Phenylobacterium montanum: one gene and its partner. The protein of the gene in region 1 interacts with the protein of each later gene in a pairwise test. Links are inferred from orthologs where the notes say so. Each region holds a gene or a part of one and is shown on either strand. Other genes may lie near its edges. The genes, in order: gyrA and gyrB.

The links.
Region 2: the proteins of gyrA (region 1) and gyrB interact in binary tests that used the Escherichia coli proteins (3 or more experiments, as listed by UniProt). The link is inferred for Phenylobacterium montanum from one-to-one orthologs.

Annotation. Positions count from the first base shown.
Region 1 is NZ_CP073078.1:5,307,254-5,315,217, reverse strand. Bases 1-3,179 are described here. They hold gyrA (DNA gyrase subunit A), read right to left. Parts: upstream 2,856-3,179; coding sequence 201-2,855; downstream 1-200. Other genes in these bases: KCG34_RS24320 (superoxide dismutase family protein), read left to right, coding at 3,145-3,179; coaD (pantetheine-phosphate adenylyltransferase), read right to left, coding at 1-130. Outside these bases: more of KCG34_RS24320, read left to right, coding at 3,180-3,687; KCG34_RS24315 (GNAT family N-acetyltransferase), read left to right, coding at 3,691-4,338; KCG34_RS24310 (TetR/AcrR family transcriptional regulator), read right to left, coding at 4,335-4,976; KCG34_RS24305 (VOC family protein), read left to right, coding at 5,071-6,006; KCG34_RS24300 (fumarylacetoacetate hydrolase family protein), read left to right, coding at 6,003-6,842; bifunctional 3-(3-hydroxy-phenyl)propionate/3-hydroxycinnamic acid hydroxylase MhpA, read left to right, coding at 6,846-7,964. UniProt on the Escherichia coli protein: A type II topoisomerase that negatively supercoils closed circular double-stranded (ds) DNA in an ATP-dependent manner to maintain chromosomes in an underwound state.
Region 2 is NZ_CP073078.1:3,231,772-3,239,672, reverse strand. Bases 3,135-6,250 are described here. They hold gyrB (DNA topoisomerase (ATP-hydrolyzing) subunit B), read right to left. Parts: upstream 5,851-6,250; coding sequence 3,418-5,850; downstream 3,135-3,417. Other genes in these bases: recF (DNA replication/repair protein RecF), read right to left, coding at 5,847-6,250; KCG34_RS14460 (SDR family oxidoreductase), read right to left, coding at 3,135-3,201. In the rest of the region: KCG34_RS14480 (glycoside hydrolase family 16 protein), read right to left, coding at 1-281; KCG34_RS14475 (GFA family protein), read right to left, coding at 645-1,016; KCG34_RS14470 (hypothetical protein), read right to left, coding at 1,013-1,567; KCG34_RS14465 (DUF899 family protein), read left to right, coding at 1,728-2,441; more of KCG34_RS14460, read right to left, coding at 2,455-3,134; more of recF, read right to left, coding at 6,251-6,998; dnaN (DNA polymerase III subunit beta), read right to left, coding at 7,039-7,901. UniProt on the Escherichia coli protein: DNA gyrase negatively supercoils closed circular double-stranded DNA in an ATP-dependent manner to maintain chromosomes in an underwound state.

The DNA of each region.
Region 1 (7,964 bases):
GCCCCTTGTCGCGGTTGATGGCGACGCCGATCACCAGCTTGTCGACCAGTTTCACCGCTCGGCCAATGATGTCGAGGTGGCCGTTGGTCACCGGATCGAAGGTGCCCGGATAGAGTCCGACGCGCGCCATGCCGTTCCCCGTTTTCCTGCTTCAGGCAGCCTTCGCCCTAGACGAGGAAAACGGGCGCATGTCAATCCGATTACGCCTCGTCACCCTCGTCCTCGGCTGCGGCCTCGCCGTCCGACCCGTCGCCCTCCAGCCGTTCGACCGAGACCACATGCTCCTCTTCCGCGGTGCGGAAGATGGTGACGCCCGAGGTGTTGCGGCCGGCGATGCGGATCTGTCCCACCGGGCAGCGGATCAGCTGGCCCTGGTCGGTGACCAGGAGAATCTCGTCGGTCTGTTCGACCGGGAACGAGGCCACGAGCCGCCCGCCCTTCTTGCTGAGGTCGTGGGCCAAGAGGCCCTGGCCGCCGCGGCCGGTGCGCCGGTATTCGTAGGCCGAGGTACGCTTGCCGAAGCCCTCCGAGGACACGGTCAGCACGAACTCCTCGCCGGCGCCCAGTTCGGCGATGCGCTCCACCGACAGGGCGGCCTCGCCCACGATCGCCTCTTCCTCCTCTTCGACCGGAGCGGCGGTCTCGCCCTCCTCGTCGCTGGCGGCCGCGCGCATCGCGCTGGCGTGCTTGAGATAGGCGCTGCGCTCGTCGGGGCTGAAGTCGATGCCGTGCAGCACGGCCATGGAGATCACCTGGTCGCCGTCGGCCAGGCGGATGCCGCGCACGCCGGTGGAATCGCGGCTGGCGAACACCCTGACCTCGTCCGCCGGGAAGCGGATGCAGCGGCTGAGCGCGGTGGTCAAAAGGATGTCGTTGGCGGTGGTGCAGAGGGCCACGCCGATGATCGAGTCGCCCTCGTCCAGCTTCATGGCGATCTTGCCGTTGCGGTTGATCTGCACGAAGTCGGACAGCTTGTTGCGCCGGACATTGCCGCTGCGCGTCGCGAACATCACGTCCAGCTTGTCCCAGGTCGCCTCGTCCTCGGGCAGCGGCAGGATCGAGGTGATGCTCTCGCCCATCTCGATCGGCAACAGGTTCACGAACGCCTTGCCGCGGGAGTTGGGCAGGCCCACCGGCAAGCGCCAGACCTTCAGCTTGTAGACCTTGCCGCCGGAGGAGAAGAACAGCACCGGCGCATGGGTCGAGGCGGAGAAGACGCGGGTCACCGCATCCTCGTCCTTGGTCGCCATGCCCGAGCGGCCCTTGCCGCCGCGCTTCTGCGTCCGATAGGTCGCCAGCGGCGTGCGCTTGACATAGCCGCCGTGGGTCACGGTGATCACCATGTCCTCGCGTGCGATCAGGTCCTCGTCCTCGACGTCGGCGTCGCCGTCGACGATCTGGCTGCGGCGCGGGATGGCGAAGGCGGCGCGCACCTCGACCAGTTCCTCGCGCACGATGGCCATGATCCGCTCGCGCGAGGACAGGATGTCGAGATAGCCGCGGATCGCGGCGGCCAGTTCGCGCGCTTCGCCCATGATCTCGTCGCGGCCCAGGCCGGTCAGGCGCGACAGGGTCAGGGCCAGGATGGCGCGGGCCTGCTCGTCGGTCAGCCGCACGCGCGAGCCCTCGACCACCACCGTGCGCGGGTCGGCGATCAGGTCGATCAGGGCGATCATGTCGCCCGCCGGCCAGTCGCGGTCGGTGAGGCGTTCGCGCGCCTCGGCCGGGTCCTTCGACGAGCGGATGATGTGGATCACCTCGTCGATGTTCACCACCGCGATGGCGAGGCCGACCAGGACGTGGCCGCGGTCGCGGGCCTTGGTCAGCTCGAACTTGGTCCGCCGGACCACCACCTCTTCGCGGAACTCGACGAAGCTTTCGATCAGGGGCTTCAGCCCCATCTGCTCCGGCCGTCCCTTGTTCAGGGCCAGCATGTTCACCCCGAACGAGGACTGCAGCGGAGTGAAACGATAGAGCTGGTTCAGGACCACGTCGGCCGAGGCGTCGCGCTTCAGCTCCACCACCACCCGTATTCCCTGGCGGTCGCTCTCGTCGCGCAGGTCGCCGACGCCCTCGATGCGCTTTTCGCGCACCAGCTCGGCGATCCGCTCGACCATGGCGGCCTTGTTCACCTGGTAGGGGATCGAGGAGATGACGATCGCCCAGCGGTCCTTGCGGATCTCCTCGATGGTCGCCGAGCCGCGCATGATCACCGAGCCGCGCCCGGTCATCAGCGCCTGGCGCGCGCCCGAGCGGCCGATGATCTCGCCCCCGGTCGGGAAGTCCGGCCCCGGCACGATGTCCAGAAGCTCGTCCAGGCCGATCTCGGGGTTGTCGATCCTGGCCAGGCAGGCGTCGATCACCTCGCCCAGATTGTGCGGCGGGATGTTGGTGGCCATGCCGACCGCGATGCCGCCGGCGCCGTTGACCAGGAGATTGGGAATGCGCGAGGGCAACACCACCGGCTCGCTCTCCGAGCCGTCGTAGTTGTCCTTGAAGTCGACCGTACCCTTGTCCAGGTCGGCCAGGATCGACATGGCCGGCTTGGCCAGGCGCGATTCGGTGTAGCGCATCGCCGCCGGCGGGTCGTTGTCGATCGAGCCGAAATTGCCCTGGCCGTCGATCAGCATCAGCCCCATGGAGAACGGCTGCGCCATCCGCACCAGGCTGTCATAGATCGCCAGGTCCCCGTGCGGGTGATACTTACCCATCACGTCGCCGACGATGCGGGCCGACTTCACATAGCCGCGGTCGGGGGTATGCCCCTGTTCGCTCATCGAGAACAGGATGCGGCGGTGCACAGGCTTGAGACCATCGCGCGCGTCCGGCAGGGCGCGGCTGACGATCACGCTCATGGCGTAGTCGAGATAGGAGCGCTTGAGTTCGTCCTCGATCGCGATCGGGGCAATGCCGCCGCGATGAGCGCCGTCAGTGGGAGTATCGCTCAAGGGAAATCAGCCGCGGGAATCGAGCGGAAAGGTCATGGCGTTCTGTTAGCATCCCCGGTGTGACGGCGCAAAAGGCTTAGGCCGATTGGGCGATTTGCGCGTTCCTATTTCGCGCGTCAGGCGTCGCGGCGCCGCCCGGGACTTGCAAACGCCGCTTGATCGCGCACCTTGGCCCGCCCCAAGCAGGAGATACCGCATGGCCCGCCTTCGCCCATCCCGGCTCGCCCTCCCAGCCCTCCTCGCCGCCGCGGTCTGCGGCGCGGCCGCCGCCCAGCCTGCGGGCAGCTTCACCGCCACCATCAAGACCCCGGACGGCGCCAACGTCGGCACGGCGGTGCTGACCGAGGCCCCGACCGGCGTCCTGATCCGGGTCGAGGTCAAGGGCCTGACGCCCGGCTGGCACGGCATGCACCTGCACGAGAAGGGCGACTGCTCGGACGCCAAGTTCATGAACGCCGGCGGCCACCTGCAGATGTCGGGCATGAAGATGCCGCACGGCCTCCTGGCCGCCGGCGGCCCGGACGACGGCGACCTGCCCAACCTGTTCGTGCAGCCGGACGGCGCGGCCAAGGCCGAGGCCTTCTCCACCCGCGTGACGCTGAAGGGCGCCGAGGGGCGCACCATGCTCCTGGGCCCCACCGGCTCGGCCCTGATGATCCACTCGAGCGCCGACGACCAGACCACCCAGCCCATCGGCGGAGCCGGCCCGCGCGTCGCCTGCGCCGTGATCCGGCAATAGGCGGTGGGGGAAGGCTGGCCGGCCCTGGGGACCGAGCGGCTGCCCGGCCGCACGGTCGACCTGGAACGTTGCGACGTGGGGCGCCATGGCGAAGGCCTGTGGAGCGCGGTCGGCGCCCACGCATCCTTGTGGGACGCCATTCCCTCGGGTCCGTTCCAGGACCGCGCGGCCTTCGCCGACTGGCTCGCGCTCAGGGCCGAAAGCCCGGCCATGGCCCTCTTCACCATTCTGGACAAGACCGGCGCGGCCCCCTCGCCCGCCGGCCTGCTGTTCCTCCTGCGCACCGATCCCGAGGCCGGCCGCACAGAGATCGGCCTCGTCTTCGGCCAGGCGATCACCCGCCGCACGGCGGGCACCGAGGCGGTCTTTCTCCTCATGCGCCATGTGTTCGAGACCTGCGGCTACCGCCGCCTGGAATGGCGCTGCTCGCCGGACAACCTGGCCTCGCGCCGCGCCGCCGAACGGTTCGGCTTCACCTATGAGGGAACCCTGCGCGAAAACCTCTGGGTCGAAGGCGCGCCCTGGGACACGGCGATCTACGCCATGCTGGAGAGGGAGTGGGCCAAGGCCGGCGGCCGTATGGCGGCCTGGCTCCAGCCCGGCAACTTCGACGCCGATGGCCGGCAAGTGCGTGCGTTGGAGACTTTTTAGGCCTCCCCGATCAGCTGGGCCGCCTCGCCCGCGACCACGTCAGCCTCACCCGCCGGCATTCCCAATCCCGCGAGCAGCAGAGCCAGCACCTCGGCGCTGAGGGCGCGCGCGGCGGGCGGCGTCATAGGCCCGGCCATCACTGCCGCCAGCAGGCCCTGGCCGACCCCAACGACATAGAGCACCCCAGCCTCGACGCCTGCGGCGCGGAAGCGGCCCCGCCTCTGGCCCAACTCCAGGTCTGCGCGCACGCCGGCGTTCAGGGGGTGGCCAGCCCCCAGCGCCCGGTCATGGCTGCGCAGCATGATCCGCGCCGCCCTTGGATCGGCCAGGGCGAAAGCGACGAAGCTGGCGAGGCCGCGTGCGACCCTCAGGCCCGGGTCCTCGACGCCCCGGTTGGCCGCCGTGACCTGGGCCTCCATCGCTGCACGGATCTCGCCCGCCACCGCCGCGGCGAAGTCGTCCTTGTCGGCGAAGTGATTGAAAAAACTGCCCTTCGCCACACCAGCGGCGTCGACGATGTCGTTGACCGGAATGGCGTCGATCGGGCGCTGGGCCATCAGCTCGGCGCCCGCGGCCATCAGGGCGGCGCGGGTCTTCAGGCGGCGCGGTTCCTGGCGGCTGGGCGCTCTGTCGGTCACGGGCGAACTCATCGGGCGGCGTTGGGGCTTGACTTCAGATACAGGTTCGCACAAACTTGACCAAATAGTCAACTTATAGACCAGGGAGGCGCGAGTGAGCCTGATCAAGATCGCCGACATCGCCCACGTGCGCTTCACGGCGCCCGATCTGGAGCAGATGGCGGCCTTTCTCGGTGAGTTCGGCCTCAAGGCCGAGCGGGCGACCGATGGCGTGCTCTACGCCCGCGGCGCCGGTCCCCAGCCCTTCCTCCACGCCACGGCCGAAGGCGAGCCTGGCTTCGCCGCCCTGGGTTTGCGCGCCGACAGCCTGACCGACCTGGAGCGCCTGGCCCAGGCCGAGGGCGTCGCGATGGAGGACCTGGACGCCCCGGGCGGCGGCAAGGTGGTGCGGTTGCGCGACCCGGACGGCCGCATGGTCGAGGTGGTGGCGGGCCAGGCCCAGGCCGCCCCACTCCCGCTGGCGCCGCCCCAGCCGCACAATTCGGCCGCCGCCCACCCCCGCCAGCGCGCGCCTCTGCGCCTGCCGCGCGGCCCGTCGACCGTGGTGCGGCTCGGCCACTGCGTGCTCGAGGTCCGCGATTTCCGCACCTCCGAAGCCTGGTACAAGTCCCGCTTCGGCTTCATCACCAGTGACGAGATCCAGCCCGCCCCAGGCATGGCTATCGGCGCCTTCCTACGCTGCGACCGCGGCGAGACGCCCACCGACCACCACACCCTGTTCCTGCTGCAGTCGCCGCGCGCCCCGGCCTTCAATCACGCCGCCTTCGAGGTCGCCGACCAGGACGACCTGATGCGCGGCCACGACCACCTGAAGCTGGCCGGCCGAACGCCCGCCTGGGGCGTCGGCCGCCATATCCTGGGCAGCCAGGTGTTCGACTATTGGAAAGACCCCTGGGGCCACGAGCTGGAGCACTGGACCGACGGCGACCTGTTCACCGCCGCGGACGGGTCGAACATCGCCGACATGCAGACCTTGCTGGGCGTCCACTGGGGACCCCTGCACCCGATGATGAGCGGAGCCGCGCAATGAAGCTCGCAACCTATGACCGCGGCTCCGGCCCCCGGTGCGGCGTGGTGCTGGGTGAGACGATCGTCGATCTCGGGCGTGAGGGCGACCTCCTGCCGCTGATCGTCGACTGGGACCGGCTGCGGCCGGAGGTCGAAGAGATCGCCGCGGCCGGCGGCGGCGTTCCCCTCTCCAGCGTCCGGCTCCGTGCGCCGGTCCTGCGTCCCGGCAAGATCTTCGCCATCGGCCTCAACTACGCCGACCACATCGAAGAGAGCAAAATGGAGCGGCCGCAGCACCAGGTCTGGTTCACCAAGGCCCAGACCTCGGTCAACGGCCCCTTCGACCCGATCCAGATCCCCAGGGCCTCGCCGTTCGTCGACTACGAGGTCGAGCTGGTGGCGGTGATCGGCCGCCGCGGCCGGCACATCACCCGGGAGCAGGCGCCGGCGCACATCTTCGGCTGGTGCGTCGGCGACGACGTCACCGAGCGCATGTGGCAGCACCGCACCCCGCAATGGAGTCTGGGCAAGTCGTTCGACACCCACGCCCCATTCGGCCCCTGGATCACCACCGCCGACGAGATCCCCGATCCTCACGCGCTGGCGATCCGCTGCAGCGTCAACGGCGAGGCGCGGCAGACCTCCAACACCCGCCACCTGGTGTTCGACGTCTTCGACCAGATCGCGCACCTGTCCCAAGCCATGACCCTGGAGCCGGGCGATGTGATCTTCACCGGCACCCCCGGCGGGGTCGGCGCGGCCATGGACCCGCGCCAGTTCCTGAAAGCCGGCGACATGGTCTGCTGCGAGATCGAGGGCCTGGGCCATATCGAAAACCGCTGCGAAGCGGAGGGCTGAAGCTTGACCGACAATCTCGACTGCGACGTGCTGATCGTCGGCGCCGGGCCGGTGGGCGTGACCTTGGCCCTGCTGCTGGCGAAACAGGGCCTCAGCGTCCTGGCCGCCGACCGAGCGGCGGACATCTATCCCCTGCCCCGCGCCGCGCACATCGACCATGAGATCGTGCGGGTGTTCCAGTCCCTGGGCGTGGCCGACGCCATCATGGCCAGCTCGAAGCCCGCCGCGCGCTACGACTTCCTGACCGCGGGCGGTGAGGTTCTGCTGCGCTTCAACACCGGCGAAGGCGGCTCGCCCTCCGGCTGGCCGGCGGCGAACATGATCCACCAGCCCTCGCTGGAGGCCACCCTGCGCGAGCGCCTGGCGGACTTCCCCACGGCCCGGCTGCGGACCGAATGGACCCTCACCTGCCTCGACCAGGACGAACAGGGCGTGCAGGCCAGTTTCGAGACGCCCGAAGGGCCGCAAGTCCTCCGCGCCGCCTATGTCGTCGGCTGCGACGGCGCCCGCAGCACGGTGCGCGAGCTTTCGGGCATCGACCTGGACGACCTCGCCTTCGACGAGCCCTGGCTGGTGATCGACACCATCGTCCACGCCCCCTCGCGCCTGCCCGCCCTCAACCTGCAGATCTGCGATCCCGCCCGGCCGACCACCTGCGTGCAGATGGGCTCGGGTCGGCATCGCTGGGAGTTCATGCTGAAGCCGGGCGAGACCGCCGAAGACGTGCTGGACGACGGCTTCATCGCCGCGCTGCTGAAGCCCTGGAACGTCGAAGGCGCCGTCAGCCTGGAGCGCAAGGCGGTCTATCGCTTCCACGCCCTGGTCGCCCGCGAGTGGCGCAAGGGCCGCGTGCTGCTGGCCGGCGACGCCGCCCACCAGATGCCGCCCTTCGCCGGCCAGGGCCTGTGCTCGGGCGTGCGCGACGCCGCCAACCTCGCCTGGAAGCTGGCGGAAGTGTTGCGCGGCCGCGCCCCCGAAGCGCTCTTGGACACCTATCAGGCCGAGCGCGAGCCGCACGTCCGCGCGATCATCGACCTCGCCCTGATGATGGGCCGCACCGTCTGCATCACCGACCCGGCCGCCGCCGCCGCCCGCGACGCCGCCATGCTGGCCCAGCGCGCC
Region 2 (7,901 bases), 2.1 Mb from region 1 along the record:
GTCAGGTTCTGCACATTGGCCGGCAGGGTGAAGCCGCGATAGGCGATCACCGAATTGATCGCGCCGGCGCGGGCCTGAACGTGGCTGGTCGGCGAGATGAGGTTGAAGGTGGTGTCCCGGGTTTCCCCGATCAGGGTCGGCGAACCACCCAGCGAGTCGCGCAGGGTCTCGAACCTGTCGACCCCGGTCAGGGTCTGGCCGACAGCGGTGGTGTGCGCCCAATAGACGGGCGCGGCGCTGACCGGCATGGCTTGGCCGTAGAAATTCAAGTACGTCGACATGAGGCCCCCAAACTTACAGTCATGTAAGCCCGCCCCCGACTATATTTGCGCCTATAGCAGTGATTTAGAAATTCGATCAACAGCAAATAAGACATAATAACAACGATATTTCATCGAAACTGCTGATCACGACGTCACAATTTGCGCAGTTTATTGATCATAGCGCATGGAAAATCTGCTTGTAATCGCGGCGTTCGCGCGCGATGGCGGCCACCCGAGCCCGGCCCGCGCCCCGCCCGCGCCGGCCGGGTGGCGGCGGCGGCCGCGGTCATCCGCCTCGTTTCGGCCTGCGCCGGTGTTCTCGATCGCTGCCCCGACGGCCGTGCCCTGCGGCATCGAAGACCCGGCCGCGGGCCATCCGGTTCAATCCAGGTAGGCTTCCGTCACCGCTCCATCCAGATGGCGCACGCGGGCGGTCGCCAGCACCCCCAGGTCCAGCAGGCGGGCGTTGACGCCTGTGCGATTGCGGGCGGGGTCGACGGCGGTCCAGCGCACGACGCAGCCGCAGGTCCGGCAGCGGTGGAACAGGATGCTGGCCTTGCCCCAGGCATAGGTTTCGGTGGCGTCGTGGCCCGCCGCGATCTCGACCTCGTCCGGCCTGTAATAGGCCCACAGCACGCCATAGCGGCGGCAGATCGAACAGTTGCAGTCGGTGAGCGTCTGCGGCGCGCGGGCGAGGGTCAGGCGCACGGCGCCGCAATGGCAGGCGCCCTCGACGGGGGAGAGGGCGGTCACGGCGCGCGCGAGGCGCGGCGATGACGAGCGGACCCGATCTCGGGATTGCGCCGGCCGTCGGCGATGCGCAGGTAGATGGTAGGCTCTGGCGGCGCGGCCTCGGCGGCCGCGGCTTGGCCGACGGCGAGGGCGGCGCCGGGCTCGATGTGCAGGTGCGGGCCTTCCGGCCCATGGGCGGCCTCGGCCAGGACGCGGGTGAAGCCGGCATCGGCCTGGCGCAGCTTGATCGCCGCCCGCGCCTGGCTCATGCCCGGCACCACCACGTCATAGGCCTGGGGCGCGTCGGGCCCGCCCAGGGAGTGGTGCGAAACCTGGCCAACCGCCACGGTTCCCGCGCCGCGGCGGCGCAGGGCGTTCTCCTGGGCCCGGGTGCGATAGCCGCTGGTCTGGCGCCACTGGCCGGGTCCGAACACCTGGTCGAGGCTGGAATGCACCTTTTCCGTCTGGGATGCGGGCGAGACGGCGGCGCCATCCGGCGGATCGGCCGCCCACGCGGCCGGCCCTGCCAGCACAGCGGCCAGGGCGGCGATGACGACAACGGATTGGCGCACGGGCCGGCTGCTCCCCAAAGGCGGCGTCCGGCCTATGAAACGCTGTTGCGGGCCGCGGCTCAAGCGCCAAGCTGGCTGTGGCGAATTTGGGTCACGGCCCTTGTCGGCGCGCGGCAGGCCCATACGTCCTTGGTGGATAGTCCTCCAGCGGAGAGGTTCCATGGCTTTCGAAACCCAGACGCTTACGCCCGCCGCCGCCCTGGCGCGGGACAATCCGGTGCGCATTCCCGGCGAAAGCGCCGAATACCGCGCCGCGCGGACGGCCCTGCTGGCCGAGGAGATCGAGCTTCGCCGGCATATCGAGCGGGTGGCGGCCAAGCGGCGCGCCCTGCCGCCGGGCGCCCCGGTCATCGGCGACTATCGCTTCCTGGGCGAGGAGGGCGAGGTCGATCTGGCGGGCCTGTTCCAGGACAAGTCCAGCCTGGTGATCCACAGCTACATGTTCGGGCCCGAGCGGCGCCGGCCCTGTCCCATGTGCACCAACCTGCTGGCGGCCTGGGAGGGCAACGCCGCCGATATCGGCCAGCGGGTTTCGCTGGCGGTGGTCGCCCGCTCGCCGCTGGAGCGGCTGACGGCCTGGAAGCGGGAGCGCGGCTGGCGGCATTTGCGGCTCTATCAGGACCTGAGCGGGGCCTATTCGCGGGACTACCGCGGCCTGCTGCCCGATGGGGCGGAGGTTCCGGCCCAGAACGTGTTCACCCGCCGGGACGGGACCATCCGCCACTTCTGGGCCGGAGAGATGACCGGCTCGACGGCCGATCCGGGCCAGGACCCCAGGGGCGCGCCGGACCCTGCGCCCCTGTGGCTGGTGCTGGACCTGACCCCAGAAGGCCGCGGGACCGACTGGTATCCCAGCCTGGACTATCCAGCATGAAGCTTTGGCCGGCCTAGAGATCAATCAGGCCGCCGTCGACGAACAACTCGGCGCCGGTGGTGTAGGTGGCGTCGGCGGCGAGGTAGAGGGCGGCGCGGGCCACCTCCTCCGGCTCACCGGTGCGGCCCAGCGGGATGCGGGCCTTGGCCCCCTCGATGAAGGCTTCCTTCTGCGCCGGGGTCAGGCCGCCCCGGTCCAGGATCGGCGTGACCACCGGGCCTGGGCTGACGGTGTTGACCCGGATGCCGCGCGGGGTCAGCGCCCGGGCGAAGGTGCGGCCGAACGAGCGCAGCGCCGCCTTGGTGGCGCCATAGACCTCGCCGCCGCCCAGGCCGCCGTTGGCGCCGGCGACCGATGCGGTGAGGATGATCGACCCACCGTCCGAAATGGCCGGGATCGCATGCTTCAGGAGGAAGAAGGCGCCCTTGACGTTGAGGTCGAACTGGCTGTCGTAGAAGGTCTCGTCCACGGCCTCGACCGGGGCGAACTTGGCGATGCCGGCGTTGACGAACAGCACGTCGATGCGTCCGTGCCTGGCCTTGACATGGTCGACCAGGGCCTTGGTGGCGGCGATGTCGGCGCCGTCGGAGACGATCGCCTCGACGCCCGGCAGGGCCGCTCGCGCCGCCTCGACCGAGGCCGGGCTGGAGCCGGTGACCACCACCGTGGCTCCCTCGGCCTGGAACAGTTTCGCGGTCGCCGCGCCGATGCCGGTGGTGCCGCCGGTGATCAGGGCGATCTTGCCTGCAAGCTTGCTCATGGGAACAGCCTCCTTGCTGTCATGCATCATGGTGCACGCACAGATGGGGTGGCGCAGGCTTCAGGGAACGGCGGCGGCAGCCGACATTTTCGCTCGATACCGATAGAAAACCTGATGGTAGACGGTCAAGAGATGCTCGCCGCGTCAGGATTCCATTGCCCAGGCGCGCTACTCACACCTTCAGAAATCCTGAGGCATGAACAAGGGCGTTGGCGATCAGACGTCGACCTCGGCGTCCAGGGCGTTGTCCTGGATGAATTCGCGGCGCGGCTCCACGAGGTCGCCCATCAGGCGCGAGAACATGTCGTCGGCGTCGTCTGCATGGTTGACCCTGACCTGCAAGAGGGTGCGGGCGTCGACGTCGAGGGTGGTCTCGAACAGCTGGTCGGCGTTCATTTCGCCCAGGCCCTTGTAGCGCTGGATCGACAGGCCGCGCCGGCCCGCCTCGAAGATGGCGTCCACCAGGTCGCGTGGTCCGCGCACGGGGCTGGAGCGGTCCTTGCGGCGGAAAACGCCGGGCTTGGCGAAGGTCTGGGCGAGACTGGCGCCGCGCTCGGCCAGGCGGCGCGCGTCGGCGGAGTGGATCAGCACCTCGTCCAGCACCAGCTGGTCGGTGACCCCACGGCGCACGCGGGTGAAGACGAAGCCGCCGGCCTCGCCCTGTCGCCCGGACCAGGGTCCATCGCCTTCCTCGGCGTAGAGGTCCATGCGATGCGCCACCGCCTCCGGATCGGGGGCCTCGCCGAACAGGCCGGCCAGGGCGCCCTGCTCGATCGCGAAACCCGGGGCGCGGGCGGCCAGGCGCTCGATATTGGCGCGGGCGCCGCGGCAGGTCTGCACCAGGGCCAGAAGGTCGGCGCCGGCGATCTGCTCGCCGGTGGAGAGCTCGAGCACCGCGCCCTCGACGCCCTCGTCGATCAGATAGGCCTCAAGCTCGCTGTCGTCCTTCAGGTAGCGCGAGGACTTGCCCTTGGACGCCTTATAGAGCGGCGGCTGGGCGATATAGAGGTAGCCGCGCTCCAAGACCTCCGGCATCTGCCGGTAGAAGAAGGTGAGCAGCAGGGTGCGGATATGGGCGCCGTCGACGTCGGCGTCGGTCATGATGACGATCTTGTGGTAGCGGATCTTCTCGATGTCGAAGTCGTCGCGGCCGATCCCGGCGCCGAGCGCGGTGATCAGGGTGCCGACCTGCTCCGACGACAGCATCTTGTCGAAGCGGGCGCGCTCGACATTTAGGATCTTGCCGCGCAGGGGCAGCACGGCCTGGTTCTCGCGGTTGCGGGCCTGTTTGGCCGAGCCGCCGGCGCTGTCGCCCTCGACCAGGAACAGTTCAGACTTGGCCGGATCGCGCTCCTGGCAGTCGGCGAGCTTGCCGGGCAGGGAGGTGATGTCGAGGGCCGACTTGCGCCGGGTCAGTTCGCGGGCCTTGCGGGCCGCATCGCGGGCGGCGGCGGCCTCGGCGATCTTCTGCACGATGGCCTTGGCCTCGGCGGGATGCTCCTCGAACCAGGTGGCGAGGCCGTCGGCGACCAGGCCTTCGACCGCCGGGCGCACCTCGGAGGAGACCAGCTTGTCTTTGGTCTGGGAGGAGAACTTGGGGTCGGGCACCTTGACCGACAGCACGCAGGTCAGGCCTTCGCGCGCGTCCTCGCCGGTGACCGAGACCTTCTCGCGCTTGGCCGCGCCGCTGCTTTCGGCATAGCCCGTGATGATCCGCGTCAGGGCCCCGCGGAAGGCTGAAAGGTGCGTGCCGCCATCCCGCTGGGGGATGTTGTTGGTGAAGCACAGCATGGTCTCGTGATAGCTGTCGTTCCACCACAGGGAGAGGTCGACCTCGACCTTGTCGCGGCGGCCGCGGATCACGATCGGGGCCTTGATCAGCGGCGTCTTGGCCTTGTCCAGGTGGCGCACGAAGGCCTCGACCCCGCCCTGGTAGGACAGGATCTCCTCGAACGGCTCGGCGTCGCGCAGGTCCGAGAACTTGATGCTGATGCCGGAATTGAGGAAGGCCAGCTCGCGCAGCCGGTGCTCCAGCGTCTTGCGGTCAAAGTCGATGTGGCTGAAGGTCTCCAGCGAGGGCATGAAGGTGACCTGGGTGCCGGTCAGGTACTCGCCATTGGCCCGCCGAGGGGCCTCGCCGGTGACCACCAGGGGGCTGACCGCATCGCCGCGCTCGAAGCGCATCTCGTGCACCTTGCCGTTTCGCCAAATCTTCAGCAGCAGGTAGTCCGACAGGGCGTTGACCACCGACACGCCCACCCCGTGCAGGCCGCCCGAGACCTTGTAGCTGTTCTGGTCGAATTTCCCGCCGGCGTGCAGCTGGGTCATGATGACCTCGGCCGCGCTGACCCCCTCGCCCTCGTGGATGTCGGTGGGGATGCCGCGGCCGTCGTCGGCGATGGTGGCCGAGCCGTCGGCGTTCAGGGTCACCTCGACCAGGGTCGCAAAGCCGGCCAGGGCCTCGTCGATGGCGTTGTCCACCACCTCGTAGACCATGTGGTGCAGGCCCGAGCCGTCGTCGGTGTCGCCGATGTACATGCCCGGCCGCTTGCGCACGGCGTCGAGGCCCTTGAGCACCTTGATGCTGTCGGCGCCGTAGTCGTCGGCGCCGTTGGAGGGATCGTAGGTCTCGGGGGTTTGGTCGGTCATTCGTCGTCCACAATGGCGAGACTGGCGGCGTCCACATGAACGCCCTGGGCTCGCCCCTTCAGGTCGCTAAACAGCGCTTCTTCGGTCCCGGTCAGGAAAGCCTGCAGGCCCAGCGCCTCGATTTCATCGAAGAGGGCCGCACGCCGGAGCGGGTCCAGGTGCGCGGCGACCTCATCGAGCAACACTACAGGATTCGGTGCGGATTTCGCACCCGAAAGTCGCGCAGCCTGGGCCAAAACCAGGTTCAAAATCAGGGCTTTCTGCTCACCCGTGGAGCATTCGGCGGCCGGGCGGTCCTTTTCCCGATGACGGACGGAAAGATCGGTGCGGTGCGGGCCGGTCAGGCTGCGCCCGGCGGCGGCGTCGCGTGGGCGCCCGGCCAAGAGCGCGCGGGCGATCTGGGCCTCGATCTCCTCGGTTGGCGCGCCCGCGAGCGCCATCTGCTCGAAGGGGCCGGTAAGGTCCAGGTCGGCCTGGGGAAAGGGCCGGTCGGCCCGGCCGTCGATCTCGGCCTTGAGCGCGACGAGGGTGCGGACGCGGGCCTCGGCCATCCGCGCCCCGGCCTCGGCCAGGCGCGCTTCCAGCGCGGTCAGCCAGTCGGGGTCCGGCCCCTCCTCGGCCAGGAGCCGGGCGCGCTCGCGCAGGGCCTTCTCGTAAGACGCCGCCTGGGCGGCGTGGCCGGGCTCGGCGGCGAACACCAGTCGGTCGAAGAAGCGCCGCCGCTCGCTGGCGCCCTCCAGGAACAGGCGGTCCTGCTGCGGGGTCAGCCAGACCAGGCGCAGGTGATCGGCCAGGCGACCGGGCATCGCCGGCTCGCCCTGGGCGCGGACCAGCCGGCGGGCCGCGCCGGGGGCCTCGGTCCCCGTGCCCAGGCGGACCGGCTCCTCAGCGGGGTCGCTCTCGACCTCGGCCGCGACGGCCCAGGCGCGGCCCGCGGCCTCGCCCGGCAGGCGGCGGCCGATCTCGGCGATGGCGGCGTTGCGCAAGCCCCGCCCGGCCGACAGTAGGCTGACCGCCTCCAGAAGGTTGGTCTTGCCCGCCCCATTGGGCCCGAACAGATAGACCGGCCGCCCGTCCATGGGCAGGGCGGCGCGCTCATAGCCGCGGAAGTCGGTCAGGGTCAGCTGGCGCAGGACGGCGCGGGTCATGGCGTGAGGGGCGCAGGGCCCCTCCCCTTGGGCAGGGGTTCTACACGCGCAGTGGCATCAGGACGTACTGCACGTCCGCGTCCACCGGGTCCAGGACCAGGGTCGGCGAGGCCGGGTCGGCGAAGCGGAACTCGGCGGTCTCGCCCTTGATCTGGCCGCAGACGTCCAAGAGGTAGCGGGCGTTGAAGCCGATCTCGAAGGGCTCGCCGTCGTAGTCGACCTCGATCTCCTCGACCGCCTGGCCGGCCTCCATGTTGCGCACGGTGAGCACGATGCGGCCGCTTTCGACCGTCATCTTCACCGAACGGCTCTTCTCCGCCGAAATGGTCGCCACCCGGTCCACCGCCTGGGCGAACAGGGCGTTGTCGACGGTCAGGATGCGGGTGTTGTCCTTGGGGATCACCCGCACATAGTCGGGGAAGGAGCCGTCGATCACCTTGGAGGTCAGGGCGGCGCGGCCGAAGGCGAAGCGCACCTTCTGGGCCGAGACCTGCAGCTCGACGGTCTCGCCGGCGTCTTCCAGCAGGCGCCGGGCCTCTTGCACGGTCTTGCGCGGCACGATGACGCCGGGCGCGCCGACTGCGCCTTCGGGCGCCAGCATCTCGGCCAGGGCCAGGCGGTGGCCGTCGGTGGCCACGGCGCGCAGCTTGGTCACCCCGCCGTCGACGACAGTGTGCAGGTAGAGGCCGTTCAGGTAGTAGCGGGTCTCCTCGGTGGAGATGGCGAAGCGGGTCTTGTCGATCAGCCGCATCAGGTCGACCGTGTCGATGCTGAGCGAGCTGGACAGGCCGTCCGAGGACATCACCGGGAAATCGCCCGCCGGCAGCACCGGCAGGTTGAAGCGCGAGCGGCCCGCCGCGATGGTCAGGCGTGGGTCTTCGCCGCTGTAGCGCAGCTCGACCT